DNA from 2 places in the Xanthomonas sp. NCPPB 3218 genome. Region 2 is predicted to be linked to the other one. Evidence: predicted binding sites of a transcription regulator. Region 2 holds the regulator's gene; the other holds the start of a gene.
What was found. Region 2 encodes FliA, which starts transcription of late flagellar genes. Its sites were predicted from a motif close to TAAAGTTTNNCNNNCNNNGGCCGATAA; they were not measured.
Positions count from the first base shown of each region.

Region 1 (10,985 bases), 240 kb from region 2:
ACCGCGCCGGGAATCGTGTACGGCTGCAGATCGCGATGGCCCGGCGCACGGATATCCAATACCGTCGGCCGTAGCGCTTCGTCGCCATCCAGCAACGGCACCAGTTCGTCCACCGCAATACGCGCGTGCTCCAGCGAGCGCAGCAAAGCATGCCGCCGCCACCAACGCCAGCCGACGTAGCAGGCCAGCAACACGGCCAGCACGACCACCGCACCAGAACCCAGATCCGACAGCAACGCGAGCACGTCCTGGACCTGATGCGCGAACAGCGCGCCCAGGCTCAGCCCGACGAACGCCCACAGCGACGCACCCAGGGCGTCGTAGCGCAGGAATGCCGCCGGGCGCACCCGCATCGCACCGGCCATCGGCACCGAGACCATCGACAGACCGGGCACGAACTTGGCCACCGCCAATACCCGCACACCCCAGCGCGAGAAGAACCGCTCGGTCTTCTTCATGCAGGTATCGCGCGACAGCGACAGCCGGCACAGCGACTGCAGGGTGCGGTTGCCGAAACGGCGGCCTGCCAGATACCAGGCCAGGTCACCGAGCAGACTTGCCAGCACCGACACAGCCAACGCCAGCAATCCGGCCAGCCAGGCGTCGCTCCCGCCCTGCAGCGCGTAGCCGGCACCAACCAGCACCAGGGTCGGCAGCGCCGGCACCGGCAGGCCCAGCGACAACGCCAGCACGTTGGCAAAGACCAGCGCCAATCCGTACTGTTCGATCAAGCCTTGCATGCGGCGACCCTGCGCGACGGCGAGGGCCCATTATCCGCCCTTCCTCACACGCGCGGCTGCCCGCCGGCGACGGAACGATACGTTTCGGCAAGCGACTGCAACCAGCCATCGAACAGTCCATCGCGGCGCAGTGCGCGCCGCCACCAACCCAGTGCCTCGCCCTCCTCGCCCGGCCGCCACGCCAGGTAGAAGGTTTCATCGGGTTTACGGGGCTCCACCTGCAGCGCACACAGCCGCCCGTCCTGCAGCGCGCCGCGCGCATACGGCTCGGGCAGAAAACCGTAGCCGGCACCGGCCAGCTGCAACTGCAGCTTGGCCTGCATGTCCGGCACGGTGAGCACATCGCGCGCGGAGAGTAGGCCCACCGTGCGTGGCAGCAGACGCCGCGCCGAATCCGCCACCGCGATCGCACGGTGTTCGGCCAGCTCGGCCGCGCCCAGCAGGCCGGTGCCCGCCAGCGGATGCGTGGAGGCCACCGCGAACACGAAGCCCAGCGTGCCGATCGTCTCGGCGACATAGCCGCCACCGCTCGGCCCCTCGCCCGCCGCCACGATCAGGTCCACGCGCCGATCCAGCAGCGCCTCCCAGCTGCCGGACAAGGATTCGCTCACCACGCGCAGGCGGGTGCTGTCGGCCACCGTGTAGAAGTCCAGGATCTGCGCCTGCAGCAAGGCCACCGGCAGGATCGCATCCAGCCCGATCGCGAAGTCCGACTCCCAGCCCGACGCCACCCGCCGCACCCGCACCTCCAGCTCCTGCGCGGCCCGCAGCAGCTGCCGCCCTTCGCGCAGCAGTTCGCGCCCGGCCTGGGTCGGTGTCGCCTTCGGCCCGACCCGCTCGAACAGCTGCACGCCCAGATCGTCCTCCAGCTTGGAGACCGTGTAGGAAATCGTCGACGGCACCTTGAACAACACCTTGGCCGCAGCCGCGAACGAGCCGCGGCGGTCGATCGCATCCAGAATCTGCAGTGCTTCCAGGCTGATTTTCATTGTTCGATTTTTTCGATGGTAGCGACCAAATCTACTCGCTTTTTGGCGCCGGCGCGGAGGTAGAGACTAGCCATCAAGCCGCCGGGACACCGACTCATTCCCTGGCGACACCAACCCTTTCAAGGAGAAGCAGCATGTTGAATGTCCGCAAGAGCGAAACCCGTGGCCGCGCCGAACATGGCTGGCTGTCCTCGCGCCATACCTTCTCCTTCGCCAGTTACCACGACCCGCGCCACATGGGCATCGGCCCGCTGCGGGTGATCAACGAAGACAAGGTGACCCCGGGCGAAGGCTTCGGCACCCATGCCCACCGCGACATGGAGATCATTTCCTACGTGCTGGGTGGCGCACTGGAGCACAAGGACAGCATGGGCACCGGCTCGGTCCTGCACTACGGCGATGTGCAGCGCATGAGCGCCGGCAGCGGCGTTACCCACAGCGAGTTCAATCACTCCGCCAGCGAACCGGTGCACTTCCTGCAGATCTGGGTGATGCCCGAGCGCAGCGGCATCGAGCCCAGCTACGAGGAGAAGCATTTCGATGCCGACAGCAAGCGCAACCAGCTGCGCCTGATCGCCTCGCCCGGCGGCGAGCACGGCTCGCTGCGCCTGCATCAGGACGCGCGCCTGTATGCCTCGATCCTCGACGGCGAGGTGCGTCTGCAGCAGCCACTGGCCGAGGGCCGCATCGGCTACGTCCAGGTGGCGCGCGGCAGCCTGAGCGTCAATGGCCAGGCGCTGTCGGCCGGCGATGCGTTGCAGATCACCGGCGAGCCGGAGATCGTGCTGGCCGATGCACGCGATGCGGAAGTGCTGGTGTTCGATCTGCCGAGGTAAGCGCCACCAGCTCAGCGTATGGCGTGCCGCAGACCAGGCGGCACGCTGCGCACTGGGGATCGGCCGATATCAAAAAGCCCGCTTCCGGCGGGCTTTTTTTGTGCTCAGGCACCTCTGCTTGCAGGGCAGCTGCGACGACGCCGCGCATCGACAATCCCGCGCAGCACTCTGCGCGGGATCATGCCGCCTGCGGCTTGGCAGGCCTGACAAGCGACTTGCTCGCGGGTTCGCTGCGCACGGCAGCCGCCTCCGCCGCGCCATCGCTGTCGCCATTGACCAGCGCAAACAGCGCATCGGCATCGGCTTCCAGCACACGCGCCGAGCGCGCCAGATCGTCGACCATCTGCGCCTGGTCGCGCGCCTGCACACCGATCGATTGCAGCGCGGTGTTGGCGGTGGAAATGTCCCGCGCCTGCTCCTGACTGGCAGCGGCAATCTGCTCCACGGTCGCGGTGACCCGCAGCACCGAGCTGACCATGTCCTGCATCACCGCCCCGGCCTGCTCGGCCAGGCGCGAACCATCGCCCACCTGGTCGGCTGCATTGTCGATCAAGCCCCGAATTTCCTTCGCCGAGACACTGCAGCGCTGCGCCAGGCTCCGCACCTCGGTCGCCACCACGGCAAATCCACGCCCCTGCTCGCCAGCGTGTGCCGCTTCCACGGCCGCATTCAAGGCCAGGATATTGGTCTGGAACGCGATGCCGTCGATCACCTCGATGATCTGGCCGATACGATCGGTAGCCGAGCGTATGCCGGCCGTGGTCTTGACCATGTCGGCGATGACGGTAGCGCCGCGTCGGGCAACATCGGCCGATGCCTCGGCCATGCGCTGCGCCGAGCCGGCACTGTCGGAATTGCTGCGTACGGTCTCTGCCAGCTGATCAATGGTGGTCGAGGTCTGCGCCACGGCTGCCGACTGCGTTGACGAGCGGCTCACCAGGTCCTGGTTGCTGACCGAAATATGGTGCGCCTCGCGCTGCACGTTCTGCGCAATGCTCATGGTCTGCTGCATCAACTGACGCATGCGCTCGGCCGAGCGCACCTGATCGGTGACATCGGTGGCGTACTTGACCACCTTGTACGGACGACCGGACACATCCAGGATCGGGTTATAGGACGCCTGGATCCACACCGGACTGCCGTCCTTGCGCAGCCGACGGTAGCGGCCCGCGTCGAACTGCCCACGCGCCAGCTTCGCCCAGAAATGCCGATAGTCTTCGGAGCCACCGTAGTTTGCGTCCACGAAGATGCGGTGATGCTGGCCGATCGCCTCCTCGGCGGAGTACCCCAAAATGGCCAGGAAGTTGTCGTTGGCACTCAACACGTGCCCTTCCAGATCGAACTCGATCACGCCCATCACCTTGTCGATGGCCTGGATGCGACCATCGGCGTCGGCCGAATCGATCACCTGACGGGTCACGTCGGTGGCGTACTTGACCACCTTGTACGGCCGCCCGTGCTCGTCGAGCACCGGGTTGTAGGACGCCTGGATCCACACCTCGCTGCCGTCCTTGTTGAGGCGCTTGTAGCGCCCCGCGTCGAACGCGCCGCGTCCCAGCTTCTCCCAGAACGCGCGATAGGCCGCCGACTGACGCGTTTGCGCGTCCACGAACATGCCATGGTGCTTGCCGCGAATCTCATCGAGCCGGTAGCCCATCACCGCAAGGAAATTCTCGTTGGCATCGAGCACCGTGCCATCCAGCGAAAACTCAATGACCGCCATGACCTTGTCGATCGCATCGATGCGGCCCTCGAAGTCGGCGGTCTGGCGCACCTGCGTGGTGATGTCGGTGGCGTACTTGACCACCCGATAGGCCTTGCCTGCACGATCCAGCAACGGATTGTAGGAAGCGTTGATCCATACCTCGCGCCCGTTCTTGTCCAGCCGGCAGAATCGCCCGGCGTTGAAGTCGCCACGACGCAGCGCCTGCCAGAACTGCTGATAGCTTTCGCTGTCGCGGTCGCTGGGGGTCACGAACATGCGGTGATGCTGACCGACAACTTCGTCGAGCCGGTAGCCCATCAGCGACAGGAAATTCTGGTTCGCATGCAGGATGCGGCCATCAAGATCGAACTCGATCACCGCCATCACCCGGTCCACCGCATCGGCCTTGTGCTGCAGCCCACGGCTCCGGGAAGAAAACAGGCGTCCAAGCAGAGGCGGTAGGCGCATCGGGGTGAGATCCGAGAGAGGTGTCACAGCCTTAGCGACCCGTGCCCGGCTTACTTGAATCGCTGCATGCAGCGCGTTCGTGGCAATTCAGATGCTGAGGCCGGCACAGCCACCAGCGTGGCGCCAGCGATGCCACTGCAGACCGTCACTGACCTGCCGGCACAAATGAAAACGCCCGCAAATCAGGGATTTGCGGGCGTTTGAAACACTGGCGGAGCGAGAGGGATTCGAACCCTCGATAGAGCTTTTGACCCTATACTCCCTTAGCAGGGGAGCCCCTTCAGCCGCTCGGGCATCGCTCCAGTTTTTGCGTCCTGCCGCGGTGTCCGTTGCAGGCCGCGAAGAATACCGGGTAAGAGGGGCTAACGTAAACCCTTTATGACGATCAATTCGAAGAATCGTCGCCTTGATGCGCACCGGAAGCGACCGGCTCATCCCCACGCTGGATCCGCTGATAGATTTCCTCGCGGTGTACAGCAACATCTTTCGGTGCGGTGATGCCGATACGCACCTGATTACCCTTGACGCCGAGTACGGTCACAGTGACCGAGTCGCCGATCATCAAGGTTTCGCCTACCCGGCGAGTGAGGATCAACATTTTGCAAATCTCCTGGAACCGGTGGGTTTCCCACCAGCATCGGCGGCCGACTGACGAGGCGCGCCCTAGGTAAAGGGAATAGACCGGAAATGGTAGCGGGACACCCTGCCAAGCAGCAAGGCATACCAGGACAAGTGTTCAGCCCAAGTGTTGCTTGACCCAGGAGGGCACGCCTTCCAGCGCGGTCGCAAGGGCGGGACCATCCTCGCCACCACCCTGGGCGAGATCCGGACGACCACCGCCCTTGCCTCCGATCTGACTGGCGATATGCCCGAGGAGTTCCCCCGCCTTCACCTTGCCAGTTGGGCTGCCGTTCACGCCGGCAACGAGCGCAACCTTGCCGGCAGCCGCGCCTGCCAACACGATGACCGAATCGCCCAACTGCTGCTTGAGGCGATCCATCGCATCGCGCAACGCCTTGGCATCGAAGCCCTCCAGACGCACGGCGACCACCTTGACGCCTGCCACATCGACCGCGCTGGAACCCAGGTCTGCAGTTGCGCCGGAGGCCAGCTTGGCCTTGAGCGACTCCAGCTCACGCTCAAGCCGCTTCTGACGTTCGGTGAGCGCGCGAACCTTGTCGACCACCTCGGTGGCATTGCCGCCGAGCAGGCTGGCCGCCTCAAGCAGACGTCGTTCCTCATCGGCGACATGGTCCAGCGCGCCCTGCCCGGTCACCGCCTCGATGCGACGCACACCCGAGGACACACCGCCCTCGGAGGTGATCTTGAACAAGCCGATGTCGCCGGTGCGGGTGACATGGGTGCCGCCGCAGAGCTCGGTGGAATAACCGCCCATCTTCAGCACACGCACGTTCTCGCCGTACTTTTCGCCGAACAGCGCCATCGCGCCGAAATCCAGCGCCTCCTGCATGGCCATGTTGTGCACTTCCACGCTGTGGTTGGTGCGCACCTCGGCGTTGACCTTGCGTTCGATCACGGCGAGCTCTTCGGGCGTGATCGGCTGGAAGTGCGAGAAGTCGAACCGCAAGCGGTCCGGTGCAACCAGCGAGCCCTTCTGCTGCACGTGGGTGCCCAGCACCTCGCGCAGGGCCGCATGCAGCAGATGCGTGGCCGAGTGGTTGAGGATGGTCTTGCCGCGACGCTGCACGTCGATGCCGCCTGCCAGCAGATCGCCCAATGCCAGCGCACCCTCGGTGATGCGCCCGACATGGCCATGGAACTGACCGGCAAACTTCTGGGTGTCAGTGATCTCGATGGAGACATCGCTACCGCTCAGCTGGCCGCTATCGCCGACTTGACCACCGGACTCGGCATAGAACGGCGTGCGGTCGGTGAACACGATGACCTCGTCGCCGGCTTCCGCGCGTTCAACTGGACGGCCCTGCTTGAGTAACGCCACGACCTTGAGTGCATCGGCATCGTAGGCCTCGTAGCCCAGAAACACCGTCGGCGACATGGTGGCGACCAGATCGGCCGGCAATGCGACGCCGCCACCGAACTTGCCGGCGGCACGCGCGGTCTCGCGCTGACGCTCCATGGCGAACTCGAAGCCCTCCATGTCCACGCGCAAGCCGCGCTCGCGTGCGATGTCGGAGGTCAGATCGACCGGGAACCCGTAGGTATCGAAAAGGCGGAACGCATCGGCGCCGGGAATCACTTCCTGCGAGCGCGCAGCAACGTCGTCGAAGATCTTCATGCCGGCGTCCAGCGTCTCGGCAAAACGCTCTTCTTCGGCCAGCAGTGCGCGCGCGACGGTCTCCCGCGCGACCACCAGTTCGGGATAGGCCTCGCCCATCAGCTCGACCAGGGTCGGCACCATCTTGCTGAAGAACGGCTGGCGTACCCCCAGCATCCAGCCGTGGCGCAGCGCACGCCGGATGATCCGGCGCAGCACATAGCCGCGGCCTTCGTTGGACGGCAGCACACCGTCGACGATCAGGAACGAACAGGCGCGGATGTGATCGGCGATCACCCGCAGCGACTTGTTCTCCAGATCGGTGACGCCGGTCAGCGCGCTGGCCTTGCCGATCAAGGCCTGGAACAGATCGATCTCGTAGTTGGTATGCACGTGCTGCAGGATCGCAGCCAGGCGCTCCAGGCCCATGCCGGTATCCACGCACGGGGCCGGCAACGGCACCAGGGTGCCGTCGGGCTGGCGATCGAACTGCATGAACACCAGGTTCCAGATCTCGATGAAGCGGTCGCCATCCTCGTCCGGGGAGCCCGGGGGGCCACCGGCGATGTGGTCGCCATGATCAAAGAAGATCTCGGTGCAGGGGCCGCACGGGCCGGTATCGGCCATCTGCCAGAAGTTGTCCGACGCGTACGGCGCACCCTTGTTGTCGCCGATGCGCACGATGCGGCTTTCCGGAATGCCGATCATGTCGCGCCACAGCGCGAAGGCTTCTTCGTCGGTGTGATAGACGGTGACCAGCAACCGCTCCGCCGGCAGCTTCCAGACCTGGGTCAGCAGCTCCCAGGCCCAGCTGATGGCGTCCTTCTTGAAGTAATCGCCGAACGACCAGTTGCCCAGCATCTCGAAGAAGGTGTGATGGCGCGCGGTGTAGCCCACCGAATCCAGATCGTTGTGCTTGCCGCCGGCACGCAGGCAGCGCTGTACGTCGGCCGCGCGCACGTAGCTACGCTTCTCCGCGCCGAGGAAGACGTCCTTGAACTGGACCATGCCGGAGTTGGTGAACAGCAAGGTCGGGTCGTTGCCCGGCACCAGCGGCGCGGATGGCACGATGGTGTGGCCCTTCCCCTCGAAGAACGCGAGGAAGTCACTACGGATCTGGGAAGTGCTGAATTTGGCGGATGCGTTCATGTGCTGGCATTGGGCGGGCGGCAGTCCCGGTCACCCAATGAGATGTGGGCGCAGATGAGCGGAACAACCTGAAACCACGAAGGGTAGCAGGCCTGACGCCCTCAGTCCTCAAGGTCGAAGCGCGTGGCGCTGCGAATGCTGTTGCCATCGAAACCACGCCGTGCCAGCAGATCGGCGGCCTTGCGCCGCTGCGGGAGATCGGTAGGCCCTTCCTCGCCGAAGCGACGGCGGATCAGGTCGCGCGCGTTTTCGGTCCAGTCGCCCTCAAACGTCGCCATTGCGGCGCTGATGGCATCGCTGTCCAGGCCGTGAGTTCCGAGCTCGGCGCGAATATGCAGTGGACCGTAGCCCGAACCTGCACGATTGCGTACGACCGAGGCCGCAAAACGGGTGTCGTCCTGCCACCCCTCCTCAGCCAGGCGCTCCACGGCCGCCTGTGCAGCGTCCGGCTCGATACCGCGTGCCAGCAGCTTGCGATTCAATTCCTTGCGCGAATGCTCACGCCGCACCAGCAATCCCAGTGCGCGTTGTACCGGCGTCTGCTCCTTGAACCGGCGTCCCCGCTTTGGCGCGGGCTGTTGCTCGTCCATCGTGGGTGTCCCGAGTACCAAAACCACACAGCATCAATGCGCCGTCCGTGGCGCCTGCCCTCCTGGCCTTCAATAGATCTACCGCGGGAAGCGACGGCACTGACTCCGCCGTCCCCGCGATAGAAAACCTGCCACAGCCGTCAGTGCTGCCGTTCTGCCATCAGGCGGACGCGGCCGGTAGGCAGAACCGGGGTGGCCCCACGCGGACGTCCCGGTTCGCGCTGCTGCCGAGACACCTGCCTGATGACGGCTGGGCTCGCACTGCCTGGCTGCTGTTATTCCTTCTCGACGTCGTCGCCGGCTTCGCGTGGCGCTTCGGCCGGCTGGAACTTCTCACGCAGCTCGGCTTCCAGCCGCACTGCAACCTGCGGGTTGTCGCGCAGATAGCCACGCGCGTTGTCCTTGCCCTGCCCGATGCGTTCTTCGCCGTAGCTGTACCAGGCGCCGGCCTTCTCGACCAGCTTGGCTTCCACGCCCATGTCGATCAGCTCACCCTCGCGGCTGATGCCTTCACCGTAGAGGATTTCGGTCACGACCTGCTTGAACGGGGGCGCCAGCTTGTTCTTGACCACCTTGATCTTGGTCTGGTTGCCGATGATTTCGTCGCCCTTCTTGATCGCGCCGATACGACGGATATCCAGACGGACCGATGCGTAGAACTTCAGCGCATTGCCGCCGGTGGTCACTTCCGGGCTCTGGCCCGGCATCATCACGCCGATCTTGTGGCGCAGCTGGTTGATGAAGACCACCAGCGTGTTGGAACGCTTGATATTGCCGGTCAGCTTGCGCAGCGCCTGGCTCATCAGGCGGGCCTGCAGGCCCGGCAGCTGGTCACCCATTTCGCCTTCGATTTCCGCCTTCGGAGTCAGCGCGGCGACCGAGTCGACCACCACGATGTCCACCGAACCGGAACGCACCAGCATGTCGGCGATTTCCAGCGCCTGTTCGCCGGTGTCCGGCTGCGACAGCAGCAGGTCGTCGACATTGACGCCCAGCTTGGCGGCGTAGATCGGGTCCAACGCATGCTCGGCGTCGATGAAGGCAGCGGTGCCGCCCTTCTTCTGGCATTCGGCAATCGCCTGCAGGGTCAGGGTGGTCTTGCCCGACGATTCCGGACCATAGATCTCCACCACGCGGCCCTTGGGCAGGCCGCCGATCCCCAGTGCGATGTCCAACATCAGCGAGCCGGTCGGAATGACTTCGACGGCCTCGATCACACGGTCGCCCATGCGCATCACCGAGCCCTTGCCGAATTGCTTCTCGATCTGGCTCAGTGCGGCGGAAAGGGCGCGCTTCTTGTTCTCATCCATCTGGGTGATCCTTGTCAGTGATTTCGGTGTAGGGCGAATGTAACGGCGGTGTATCGCACAGGCTGAGACTGGCTGCGACACACTCAGATTAGGGAGGCGGCCATGGCGATGGCAGCGGGAAATCCTGCGGCACCGGCTCGGGATAACGCCAGTGAGGCCATCGGCGCAGTACTCAACGATTCGGCCTCAACAGCCCGCAGTACAGGCCCTCGATCGCGAAATCCTGATCCGGCAACACTTCGATCGGCGCGTAGTCCGGGTTGCGCGGCAGCAGGCGGATGCGGTCCTTGCCGATCTTCAACAGCTTGACCGTGATCTCCTCATCGATGCGCGCCACCACGATCTGCCCCGAACGCGCGTCGCGGGTGCGGTGCACTCCGATCAGGTCGCCGTTGAAAATGCCTTCGTCGCGCATCGAGTCACCCTGCACCTTGAGCAGATAGTCCGGCGACGGCGAGAAGAACACCCGGTCCAGCACCACGAAGTCGTCCGAGCCGATATCCGCGCCGATCGGCAGGCCTGCCGCCACGCGTCCCAGCACCGGCAGGCGCAGCACATCATCGCGCACCGGCTCGTTTGCAGCGGCAGGCGCGGTACGCGACTGGGCGCCCTGCCCGGCCAGACGGATGCCGCGGGCCTGGCCGGGGACGCGACGGATCGCACCGGCCTGCTCCAATGCCTCCAGATGGTATTGCGCGCCGCGCACACCCTTGAAGCCGAAGGCGCGCGCGATCTCGGTCTGCGAGGGCGGTACGCCGTCGGCATCGATGCGCTCGGCGATCAAGGCCAGGATTGCTTGCTGGGTATCGGTCAGGTCCATGGTTAGTAGTATTACTACTAACTGACGCCTGCGCAATAGCCGTGTCGTACGCTACGCACGGGTCAGCCACCGGAGTCGGCACGCGTGCCGCGTTTAGCGGCGGCTGCGCCAGATGGAGAACAGGATCCAGACGCCGCAGATG
Region 1 covers NZ_CM161516.1:2,029,923-2,040,907, reverse strand. The annotation lists gene AC1PLS_RS09100 (DedA family protein/thiosulfate sulfurtransferase GlpE) at 1-740, opposite strand, end outside; gene AC1PLS_RS09095 (LysR family transcriptional regulator) at 785-1,729, opposite strand; gene AC1PLS_RS09090 (pirin family protein) at 1,864-2,565, shown strand; gene AC1PLS_RS09085 (methyl-accepting chemotaxis protein) at 2,744-4,711, opposite strand; tRNA gene AC1PLS_RS09080 (tRNA-Ser) at 4,948-5,040, opposite strand; gene csrA (carbon storage regulator CsrA) at 5,124-5,336, opposite strand; gene alaS (alanine--tRNA ligase) at 5,475-8,123, opposite strand; gene recX (recombination regulator RecX) at 8,225-8,713, opposite strand; gene recA (recombinase RecA) at 8,989-10,023, opposite strand; gene lexA (transcriptional repressor LexA) at 10,196-10,843, opposite strand; gene ubiB (2-polyprenylphenol 6-hydroxylase) at 10,937-10,985, opposite strand, start outside.
Region 1: the regulator FliA is predicted to act here: its motif matches at 4,770-4,796, upstream of AC1PLS_RS09085 (methyl-accepting chemotaxis protein).

Region 2 (10,985 bases):
CGGCTGTTCGATGCGCGCCAGCCCAGCGTGCGCATCGACAGCGTCAGCCGTGGCGGCGTGCCGGTGCAGCGCGGCCAGTTGCTGGGCTGGAGCGACCAGCCGCTGCATATCGAGCTGTCCACGATGGAGGTGTACGACGACCCGAGTCGTCTGACCGTGCGTTACCGCCTGCTCGGCCTGCACAACGAATGGATCCAGAGCGACAACCTGTCGATTGACCAGGCGCCGCTGCCCTCCGGGCACTTCCGCCTGCAGGTGCAGGTGCTGGACCGCTACCGCCGCACCGCCTCGCCGATCGCCGACCTGCCGTTTGCGGTGGCCCCGCTGTGGTGGCGCAGCCCGCCGGCGATCGCGTTGTATGTGCTGATCGGCAGCGCGCTGCTGGCCGGCTTGTGGCGCTGGCGGCACCGCCACCTGGTTGCGCGCGAACGCATGCTGGCCGAACTGGTGGCCGAGCGCACCTATCAGCTGGAACACGAAAAACGCGATCTGGAAAGCGCGCGCGCAGCGCTGGCCCTGAAGGCCAGCCACGATGCCCTGACCGGCCTGCTCAACCGCTCCGGTGTGCTCGAAGCCATGGCGGAAGAACTGCAGGCCTGCGCGCACGGCGGGCATCCGCTGGCGGTGGTGCTGATCGACCTGGACCACTTCAAACTGGTCAACGACGAACACGGGCATCTGGTCGGCGATGCGGTGCTGGCCAAGGTCGGCGCGCGCCTGACCGCCTGCCTGCGCGACTCGGACAAGGTGGGCCGCTACGGCGGCGAGGAACTGCTGTTACTGCTGCCGGGCATGTCGCAGCATAGCCAGCACCGGCTGCGCGCCATCCACGAAAAGCTCAGCCTGGCACCGTACGAGGTGGGTGCCGCCCGGCCGCTGCAGGTGACCTGTTCGGTCGGCGTGGCCTGGTTCCGGAGCGGTGACAACGCCGCCACGCTGCTGGCGCGTGCCGACGAGGCGCTGTACCGCGCCAAGCGGCATGGCCGCAATCGCATCGAACCGGAAGAGCCCGAATCCTCGGTGGCATGAGCAGCCGCGCCCCGGGGCGCAGGCCAGGCGCATCCAACGCAGCGGCCCCACAGCGCCGCCTGCCCCGATCAGCCACTTTTTCAGGCCGGCCCCCTCTCGGCCAGCTCTCCCCCGACCCCGACTCCCCACCCCCGGCCCCACCGACTGGAACGCCACTTGCATGACGCAGGGCTGACCAGTCACCGGCACCTCCATGTCCGAGTCCGAAGACGGCGGCGAACGCACAGAGCTTCCCACCGAAAAACGCCTGCGCGAAGCCCGCGAGCAGGGCAACATCCCGCAATCGCGCGAGTTGTCCACTGCCGCGGTGTTCGGTGCCGGCGTGTTCGCGCTGATGGCCCTGGCGCGCGGCATCGGCGATGGCGCCAGCGTCTGGATGAAGACCGCGCTCAGCCCGGACCCGAAGATGCGTGAAAACCCGATGGCGCTGTTCGGCCATTTCGGCGACCTGCTGCTGCAGCTGCTGTGGGTGATGCTGCCGCTGATCGGCATCTGCCTGGCTGCCGGCCTGGCCGGCCCGCTGTTGATGAGCGGGCTGCGCTTTTCCGGCAAGGCGATCATGCCCGACCTCACCAAGCTCAATCCGATGAACGGGATCAAGCGCATGTGGGGCAGCAACAGCCTGGCCGAGTTGATCAAGTCGGTGCTGCGGCTGCTGTTCGTCGGCCTGGCCGCCAGCCTGTGCATCTCCAAGGGCCTGCACGGCCTGCGCTCGCTGGTGAACCAGCCGCTGGAACAGGCGGTGGGCAACGGCCTGGACTTCACCAAGAGCCTGCTGTTCTACACCGCCGGCGCGCTGGTGCTGCTGGCCGCCATCGACGCGCCCTACCAGAAGTGGAACTGGCTGCGGAAGCTGAAGATGACGCGCGAAGAGATCAAGCGCGAGATGAAGGAAAGCGAGGGCAGCCCGGAGGTCAAGGGCCGCATCCGCCAGATGCAGATGCAGATGTCGCAGCGCCAGATGATGGAAGCGGTGCCCAAGGCCGACGTGGTGCTGATGAATCCGACCCACTACGCGGTGGCGCTCAAGTACGAAGGCGGCAAGATGCGCGCCCCGATCGTGGTGGCCAAGGGCGTGGACGAAATGGCCTTCCGCATCCGCGAAGCCTGCGAACAGCACCGCGTGGCGATCGTCACCGCCCCGCCTTTGGCACGCGCCTTGTATAGAGAAGCGCAAATCGGCAAGGAAATTCCCGTGAGACTCTATTCGGTCGTGGCCCAGGTGCTGTCCTACGTCTACCAGCTGCGTGGCTGGAACGGCGGCCCGATGCCGGAATTGCCGTCGCTGGACGTGGATGAGTTCGGCAAGGGAGCCAGCGCATGAGCGCCCAACCCGCCCCGATGAATGCCCGGCGCATCATGGAGTTGCTGCGCAACGGCCTGGGCGCGCCGCTGGCGCTGATGGCCATGCTGGCCATGCTGATGGTGCCGCTGGCCGCGCCGGTGCTGGACGCGCTGTTCACCTTCAACATCGCCATCTCGCTGATGGTGCTGCTGGCGGTCGTCTACGTGCAGCGCCCGCTGGAATTCACCATTTTCCCGATCGTGCTGCTGATGACCACGATGCTGCGGCTGGCGCTGAACGTCGCCTCCAGCCGCGTGATCCTGATCAACGGCCAGGACGGCCATGCCGCAGCCGGCAAGGTGATCGAGGCATTCGGCCAGTTCGTGATCGGCGGCAACTACGCCGTGGGTATCGTGGTGTTCGCGATCCTGACCATCATCAACTTCGTGGTCATCACCAAGGGTGCCGGACGCGTGTCGGAAGTGACCGCGCGCTTCATCCTGGACGCCATGCCCGGCAAGCAGATGGCCATCGACGCCGACCTCAACGCCGGTTTGCTGACGCGCGAGGAAGCCAAGGCCCGCCGCGAGGAAGTCCGCGAGGAAGCCGACTTCTACGGTGCGATGGACGGTGCTAACAAGTTCATCCGCGGCGACGCCATCGCCGCCATCCTGATCCTGTTCATCAACCTGGTCGGCGGCATGGCGGTGGGCATGTTCCAGCACGGCATGAGCTTTGTGGATGCCGCCTCCACCTACACCCTGCTGTCGATCGGCGACGGTTTGGTGGCGCAGCTGCCGGCCCTGCTGGTGTCGTCCTCGGTCGCCTTGCTGGTGACCCGCGCCTCGCGCGCGCAGGACATGCGCGGCGCCATGATCAGCCAGGTGTTCGGCCAGCACCGCGCCCTCGCGGTGGCCGCGGCGATCCTGGGCCTGGTCGGCCTGGTACCGGGCATGCCCAACGTCGCGTTTTTGACGCTGGGCCTGATCCTGGGCGTGATCGCCTGGAAAATGTACAAGCGCAGCCTGGTCATCCCGCCGACCGGCGACCCCGCCACCGATCCCAAGGCCGCCGCCGCGGCCACTGCCGCCCAGGCCAGTTCGGAGCTGAGCTGGGACGAGCTGCGCCCGATCGACCCGCTGGGCCTGGAAGTGGGCTACCGGCTGATTCCGCTGGTGGACAAGAATCAGGGTGGCGAACTGATGGCGCGCATCAAGGGCGTGCGCCGCAAGCTCACCCAGGACATCGGCTTCCTGGTGCCGCCGGTGCATATCCGCGACAACTTGGAACTGTCGGCCAACGCCTACCGCTTGCTGGTGCACGGAGTGCCGGTGGCCACCGCGGAAATCTATCCCGATCGCGAACTGGCGCTGGACCCGGGCGGCGCGCTCGGCCAGCTCGACGGCATCCCCGGCAAGGACCCGGCGTTCGGCCTGGACGCCACCTGGATCCAGCCGCACCAACGCGCCTATGCCGAATCGATGGGCTACACCGTGGTCGACCCGGCCACCGTGGTCGCCACCCATCTGTCGCACCTGATCCGCGAACACGCCCCGGAACTGCTCGGCCACGAGGAAGTGCAGCAGCTGCTGGCGACCCTGGCCAAGACCGCGCCGAAGATGGTCGAAGACCTCACCCCGAAGGCGCTGCCGCTGTCGGTGGTGGTACGCGTGCTGCAGAACCTGCTGATCGAGCGCATCCCGGTGCGCCAGCTGCGCAAGATCGTCGAAGCGCTGGTCGAACACGCCCCGCACAGCCAGGACCCGACCACCCTCACCGCCGCGGTACGCACCTCGCTGGGCCGCTTCATCGTGCAGGAAATCGCCGGCATGTCGGCCGAGCTGCCGGTCTACACGCTGGCCCCGCAGCTGGAGCGCGTGCTGCAGGAATCCACCCACGGCAACGGCGTGGCGCTGGAGCCCGGCCTGGCCGAGCGCCTGCACCAGAGCCTGGCCGATTGCGTCGGCAAGCAGGAAGCGCGCAACGAACCGGCGGTCGTGCTGGTGCCCGGCCAGGTCCGCGCCGCCCTGGCCCGCCTGGTCCGCCACAGCGTCCCGTCCCTGTCGGTGCTGGCCTACAGCGAAGTGCCCGAAGACAAGCGCCTGAAGCTGGTCGGCACGATCAGCTGAAACCGCCCGCCGACGTAGGAGCGCACCCGGGCGCGACAGGCGTTACCGGCACGGCCCGTCGCGCCCAGGTGCGCTCCTACGACAGGCCAGGCAAGCCGACAACACACCGCAGACGCCGACACCACGGTAGGAGCGCACCCGGGCGCGACAGGCGTTACCGGCACAGCCCATCGCGCCCAGGTGCGCTCCTACGATAGGCCAGGCAACCCGAGAACACACCGCAGACGCCGACACCACGGTAGGAGCGCACCCGGGCGCGACAGGCGTTACCGGCACGGCCCGTCGCGCCCAGGTGCGCTCCTACGACAGGCCAGGCAATCCGGGAACGCACCGCAGACGCCGACCCCACGGTAGGAGCGCACCCGGGCGCGACAGGCGTTACCGGCACAGCCCGTCGCGCCCAGGTGCGCTCCTACGAACCTACCCACCACGCCGACCAGCACCCGGCGCCGGAAAGCCGCCACTGGTCCGGATCTCCAATCGATTGCACGGCCCTAGCCGTTTTCAGGCATCCCGGGCGCCCCAGGCTTGGCCTTCCGCCCGCCAGCGCATCCGCCCGCACGACGACGCCAGCGCATCGTCACCCCGGAAAAAAGTCAATCACGCCATTGACTTAAAGCGCTCGGACCCGGCCGTACGCACAGCCGCGCCCCGTCCCGATACACCAGCGCCCCCGCGCCGGAACCCCGGCACCCCGTTTTGGCACGCCGCGTGCATTAGCTCTGCCGAGACCGCAGCCAGCGCCACCGCTGCGGGGCGAGAGCAGCACTTGGAACAACCGAACGGGACAGGCAACTCATGACGCTGGCAACACACCCACATTCATCGCGCACCCGTCCGGCGTCCGGCGGGTCCCGTTCCTGGAGGCACTTCGCATGAAAATCAAACGCTTCGTTGCCCCGGACATGCGCACCGCATTCCGCATGGTGCGTGAAGAACACGGCCCGGACGCAGTGATCCTGTCCAATCGCCGCACCGCCGAAGGCATCGAGATCGTCGCTGCCAGCAACTACGACGAAGAACTCGTGCAGCGCGCCCTGGAAACCGCGCGCTCCGAGACGCCGGCCGTTGCCGCCGCGCCAATCCCGTCGGCAGCTGCCCCGCAGGCACCGGCCCCGCAAGCAGCCGCCGCACCGGTCCACGCACCGCTGAAGCCGGCCGCCGATGCCGGCACGAGCCAGCGCCAGCGCGTTGCCAGTGCCGCCGAGGACATGATCGCCGCGATGGCGCTGCGCCAGCCGGTCAACGTGCCGCGCCAGCCGCAGGTGCCCGCACCGGTGCGTAGCGCCGCCATCCCCTCGCCCGCCGCCCAGGCCCTGGCCCACGCCGTTGCGGTGACCGCCGCGCCGCGCCAGGAACACGCGCTGTCGGCCGTGCCGGAACAGCTGTTCGCCGATTTCCTGACCACCGCGCCGGTGCAGCGCGCCGCCGTGCAGGCTGCCCCGGTGCAGGCCCCGACCCCGATCATGGCCGCCGCCGCTGCCCCCGTGCAGGCCGGCTACGACCAGGACGAAGACGCGCTGGACGACGACGCCGACTTCGACCTGGACGCGCTGCCGCAGATCCTGCCGCCGGCCGCGTTGCCGCCGCTGGTGGTCGCCCCGCCGGCGCTGGCCGCGGTGCCGGTCGCCGCCGCCCCGGCGCCGCAGAACGACGAAGAACTCAAGCAGTTGCGTGGCGAGCTGGCGCTGATGCGGCAGATGATCGAGCGCGAAATGAACCGCCTCACCGACGAGCGCCTGCGTGGCTCGCCGGTGCGCGCGCAGGCCCTGGAACTGATGGACGACTACGGCTTCGACGCCGGCCTGATCCGCGACGTGGCACTGCAGATCCCGGCCGATACCGAATTGCACCGCGGCCGCGGGCTGATGCTGGGCCTGCTGTCCAAGCGCCTGCCGGTGGCCCCGGTCGACCCGCTGGAACGCGGCGGCGTGATCGCCCTGGTCGGCCCGACCGGCGCCGGCAAGACCACCACCATCGCCAAGCTCGCCCAGCGCTTCGCCGCCCAGCACGCCCCGCGCGACGTGGCCCTGGTCACCACCGACACCCAGCGCGTCGGCGGCCGCGAGCAGCTGCACAGCTACGGCCGTCAGCTCGGCATCGCCGTGCACGAGGCCGACAGCGCCGAAAGCCTGCTGGAACTGCTCGAGCGCCTGCGCGACTACAAGCTGGTGCTGATCGACACCGCCGGCATGGGCCAGCGCGACCGCGCCCTGGCCGCCCAGCTGAACTGGCTGCGCGCCGCGCACCAGGTCACCTCGCTGCTGGTGCTGCCTGCCAACGCGCACTTTTCCGACCTCGACGAGGTCGTGCGCCGCTTCGCCCACGCCAAGCCCCAGGGCGTGGTGCTGACCAAACTTGACGAGACCGGCCGCTTCGGTAGTGCGCTGTCGGTCGTCGTCGATCACCAAATGCCCATCACCTGGGTGACTGACGGACAGCGGGTCCCCGACGACCTGCACCGCGCCAATGCCGCCAGTCTCGTTCTTCGCCTTGAAGATTTGCGGCGCGCTGCCGATAAGCCCTGTACTCCGGAGCACAACCATGCAGTCGCGTGAATACGCCAAGCTGACCAACGCCTTCCCCCTGTCGGCGACCCGTCCCGAGCCCCTGGGCCCGGTGCGCACCATTGCCGTGACCGGTGGCAAGGGCGGCGTGGGTAAAACCAACATCTCCGCCAACCTGGCCGTGGCGCTGGCCGACATGGGCAAGCGCACCCTGCTGCTGGACGCCGACCTGGGCCTGGCCAACCTGGACGTGGTGCTGGGCCTGTCGCCCAAGTACACCCTGGCCGACCTGATCGCCGGCCGCTGCACGCTGGATGAAGTGATCATCGAAGGCCCCGGCGGCGTGCTGGTGGTCCCGGCCGCCTCCGGCCGCCGCCACATGGCCGAACTGGCCCCGGCCCAGCACATCGGCCTGGTCAACGTGTTCTCCGAGCTGGAACGCGACCTGGACGTGATGGTCATCGACACCGCTGCCGGCATCACCGACAGCGTGCTGACCTTCTGCCAAGCCGCCCAGGACACCGTGGTGGTGGTCTGCGACGAGCCGGCCTCGATCACCGACGCCTACGCGCTGATCAAGGTGCTCTCGCGCGAACGCGGCGTGGACCGCCTGCAGATCATCGCCAACATGGTGCGCGACCCCAACGAGGGCCGCCTGCTGTACGACAAGCTGTCGCGGGTCTGCGAAAAATTCCTCGGCGACGTGTCGCTGAACTACCTCGGCCACGTGCCGCAGGACGACTGGTTGCGCCTGTCGGTGCAGCGCCAGCAGCCGGTCATCAAGGCCTACCCCGCCAGTCCGTCGGCGCAGGCCATTGCAGAAATCGCTCGCCGTACCTCGCGCTGGCAGGCCCCCACCGTGCCGCGCGGCAATGTCGAGTTCTTCGTCGAACGCATCATCCAACGGGGAGTGGCCGCATGAGCACCGCTACCGCAACCACGGCCAGCGCGCAGTACCGCGCCGTGCAGCGCAACAACGCCAACGACATCGTCACCCAGCACGCCGACCTGGTGCGCCGTATCGCCCACCATCTGGCCGCGCGCCTGCCGGCGAGCGTGGAAGTGGACGATCTGATCCAGGCCGGCATGATCGGCCTGATCGAAGCCTCGCGCAGTTACGACTCCGAACAGGGCGCCTCGTTCGAAACCTATGCCTCGATCCGCATCCGCGGCTCGATGATCGACGAGATCCGGCGGGGCGACTGGGTGCCGCGCTCGGCGCACCGCCGCGCACGCGACGCTGCCGCCGCCGTGCGCAAGATCGAACAGCACACCGGCCGCGCCGCCGCCGCCACCGAAGTGGCCGCCGCGATGGAGATGCCGCTGCCCGACTACCTGCGTCTGATGGAAGATGCCGCCCGCGGTCAGGTGCTGAGCCTGGAGTCGCGGATCGAGGATCACGGCGAGCTGGACACCACCGCCAAGGGCGGCCCCAATCCGCAGCAGATGATGGAGCGTGGCGAATTCGGCCGCGAGCTGGGCAAGGCCATCGGCCAGTTGCCCGAGCGCGAGCAGCTGGTGCTGTCGCTGTACTACGAACAGGAATTGAACCTGAAAGAAATCGGCGCCGTGCTCGGTGTCAGCGAATCGCGCGTCTGCCAGATCCATGGCCAGGCGGTGGTGCGTCTGCGCGGCCGCCTCAAGGTCTTCGAACTGGCCGATGCCGGTGTCGAAATTGACGAATGATTTTTTCGCGCATTTTTTAGTGTTAGGAGCTTGATGTGAACAAGAACATGCGGATTTTGATCGTGGACGACTTCTCGACGATGCGACGTATCGTCAAGAATCTGTTGGGCGATCTGGGCTTCACCAATACCGCAGAGGCCGAAGACGGCAACAGCGCATTGGCGGCGTTGCGGGCCGGCCCGTTCGATTTCGTGGTCACCGACTGGAACATGCCCGGCATGACCGGCATCGACCTGCTGCGCAACATCCGCGCCGACGCCAAGCTCAAGCACCTGCCGGTGATGATGGTGACCGCCGAAGCCAAGCGCGAGCAGATCATCGAAGCGGCCCAGTGCGGCGTGAACGGCTACATCATCAAGCCGTTCACCGCACAGACGCTGGAAGAGAAGCTGGGCAAGGTGTTCGAACGTCTGGCGGCGACCGCCTGATGAACGCCACCGTGGAAGCCGATGCCGAACGTGCCGCCCTGATCGAACGCCTGCAGCACGCGCTCGATGCACTGGAAAGCGGTGACCAGGTCGCCTGGCGGCGCGAGGTGGACCACCTCGCCGCGCTGCGCACGCGCCCGATGATGCAGAGCCTGAGCCGGCTCGCGCGCGAACTCGGGCAGGCGCTGGGCGAGCTGCCCACCGTGCCCGAGGAAGCCGGCGAACTGGACGATGCCTGCTCGCGCCTGGACCACGTGGTGGAAATGACCGAGAAGGCCAGCCATCGCACGCTGGACCTGGTCGAGGAATGCCGCGAGCTGGCCAATCAGCTGCGCGACGGTGGCCTGAACCAGGACCAGGGCGCGCTGATGGACAAGATGCGCCATAACCTGACCGAGCTGTCGCTGGCGCAGAGCTACCAGGACCTGAGCGGCCAGATCATCCGTCGCGTGGCCGGGATCGTGCGGCGCGTGCACGAGGGCTTCGGTGCACTCGGCCTGCCGCCGAAGAATCCCGAGCCGAAGAAAGACGACGGCGGTCTTGCCGGTCCTGCAGTCAAGGGCCTGGACCGTCACGCGGTGTCGCAGGACGACGCCGACGACCTGCTGTCCGGATTGGGGCTGTAACCATGAGTGCTGTTCCAGACGATATTGCTGCCGATTTCATTGTCGAGGCCCAGGAAATCCTGGATCGCCTCGGCGAACAGCTGGTGTCGCTGGAACAGGCACCGGACGAAGCCGACCAGCTCAACGCGGTGTTCCGCGGCTTCCACACGCTCAAGGGCGGCGCCGGCTTCCTGGCGATCAAGCCGATGGTGGAGCTCTGCCACGCCGCCGAGGAAACCCTGGGCATGGCGCGCTCCGGCCAGGCGGTGTTGCAGGCGCATCACTTCGATGCCGCGCAACAGTCGCTGGATTATTTGCAGGCCATGCTGGATGCGATGGGCTCGGGCGAAACCGTGCCGCATGCACCGGCCTCGCTGATTGCGCAGTTCGATGCCAAGAGCGGCCCGCCGGCGGTCAAGGCCGCGCCCAAGGCCGCTGCCGCTGCACCCGCACACGATGACGCACACGGCGCTGCTGCGCCGGGCGCCAAGGCCGCGCCCAAGGCGGCGGCCAAGGCGGCCGACGCCGAGCAGACCGTGCGCGTGGACACCAAGCGCCTGGACGCCATCGTCAACCTGATCGGCGAACTGGTGCTGTCGCGCAATCGCCTCAAGACCCTGCGTACCCGCCTGCGCGACGAAGAACTCGACCGCGCGGTCAGCACGCTGGACATCGCCACCGCGCGCCTGCAGACCGCGGTGATGCGCACCCGCATGCAACCGGTCAGCAAGGTGTTCGCGCGCTTTCCCAAGGTGGCCCGCGATGTCGCGCGCACGCTGTCCAAGGAAGTGGAACTGGAACTGATCGGCGCCGAGACGGAACTGGACCGCAACCTGGTCGAAGCCCTGGCCGACCCGCTGGTGCACCTGGTGCGCAACGCGATCGACCACGGCATCGAATCGCCGGCCCTGCGCGAAGCCACCGGCAAGCCGCGCAGTGGTCATGTGCGCCTGTCGGCGCAGCAGGAAGGCGACTACGTCAGCATCGAAATCCAGGATGACGGCGCCGGCATCGACCCCGAACGCCTGCGCGAGATCGCCCGCAACAAGGGCCTGATCGATGCCGAAGCCGCCGCCCGCCTGAGCACCGACGAATGCCTGCATCTGATCTTCATGCCGGGCTTTTCGACCAAGGCCGAAGTCACCGACATCTCCGGCCGCGGCGTGGGCATGGACGTGGTGCAATCGCGCATCCGCGAACTCAGCGGACAGATCCAGATCCAGTCCGAACTGGGCCGCGGCAGCCGCTTCATGATCCGCGTGCCGCTGACCCTGGCCATCCTGCCCACGCTATTGGTGCAGGCCGGCGAAGCGGTG
Region 2 covers NZ_CM161516.1:2,272,652-2,283,636, reverse strand. The annotation lists gene AC1PLS_RS10020 (ligand-binding sensor domain-containing diguanylate cyclase) at 1-1,029, shown strand, start outside; gene flhB (flagellar biosynthesis protein FlhB) at 1,223-2,353, shown strand; gene flhA (flagellar biosynthesis protein FlhA) at 2,371-4,443, shown strand; gene flhF (flagellar biosynthesis GTPase FlhF) at 5,319-7,001, shown strand; gene AC1PLS_RS10000 (MinD/ParA family protein) at 6,988-7,872, shown strand; gene AC1PLS_RS09995 (RNA polymerase sigma factor FliA) at 7,869-8,636, shown strand; gene cheY (chemotaxis response regulator CheY) at 8,672-9,064, shown strand; gene AC1PLS_RS09985 (protein phosphatase CheZ) at 9,064-9,690, shown strand; gene AC1PLS_RS09980 (chemotaxis protein CheA) at 9,693-10,985, shown strand, end outside.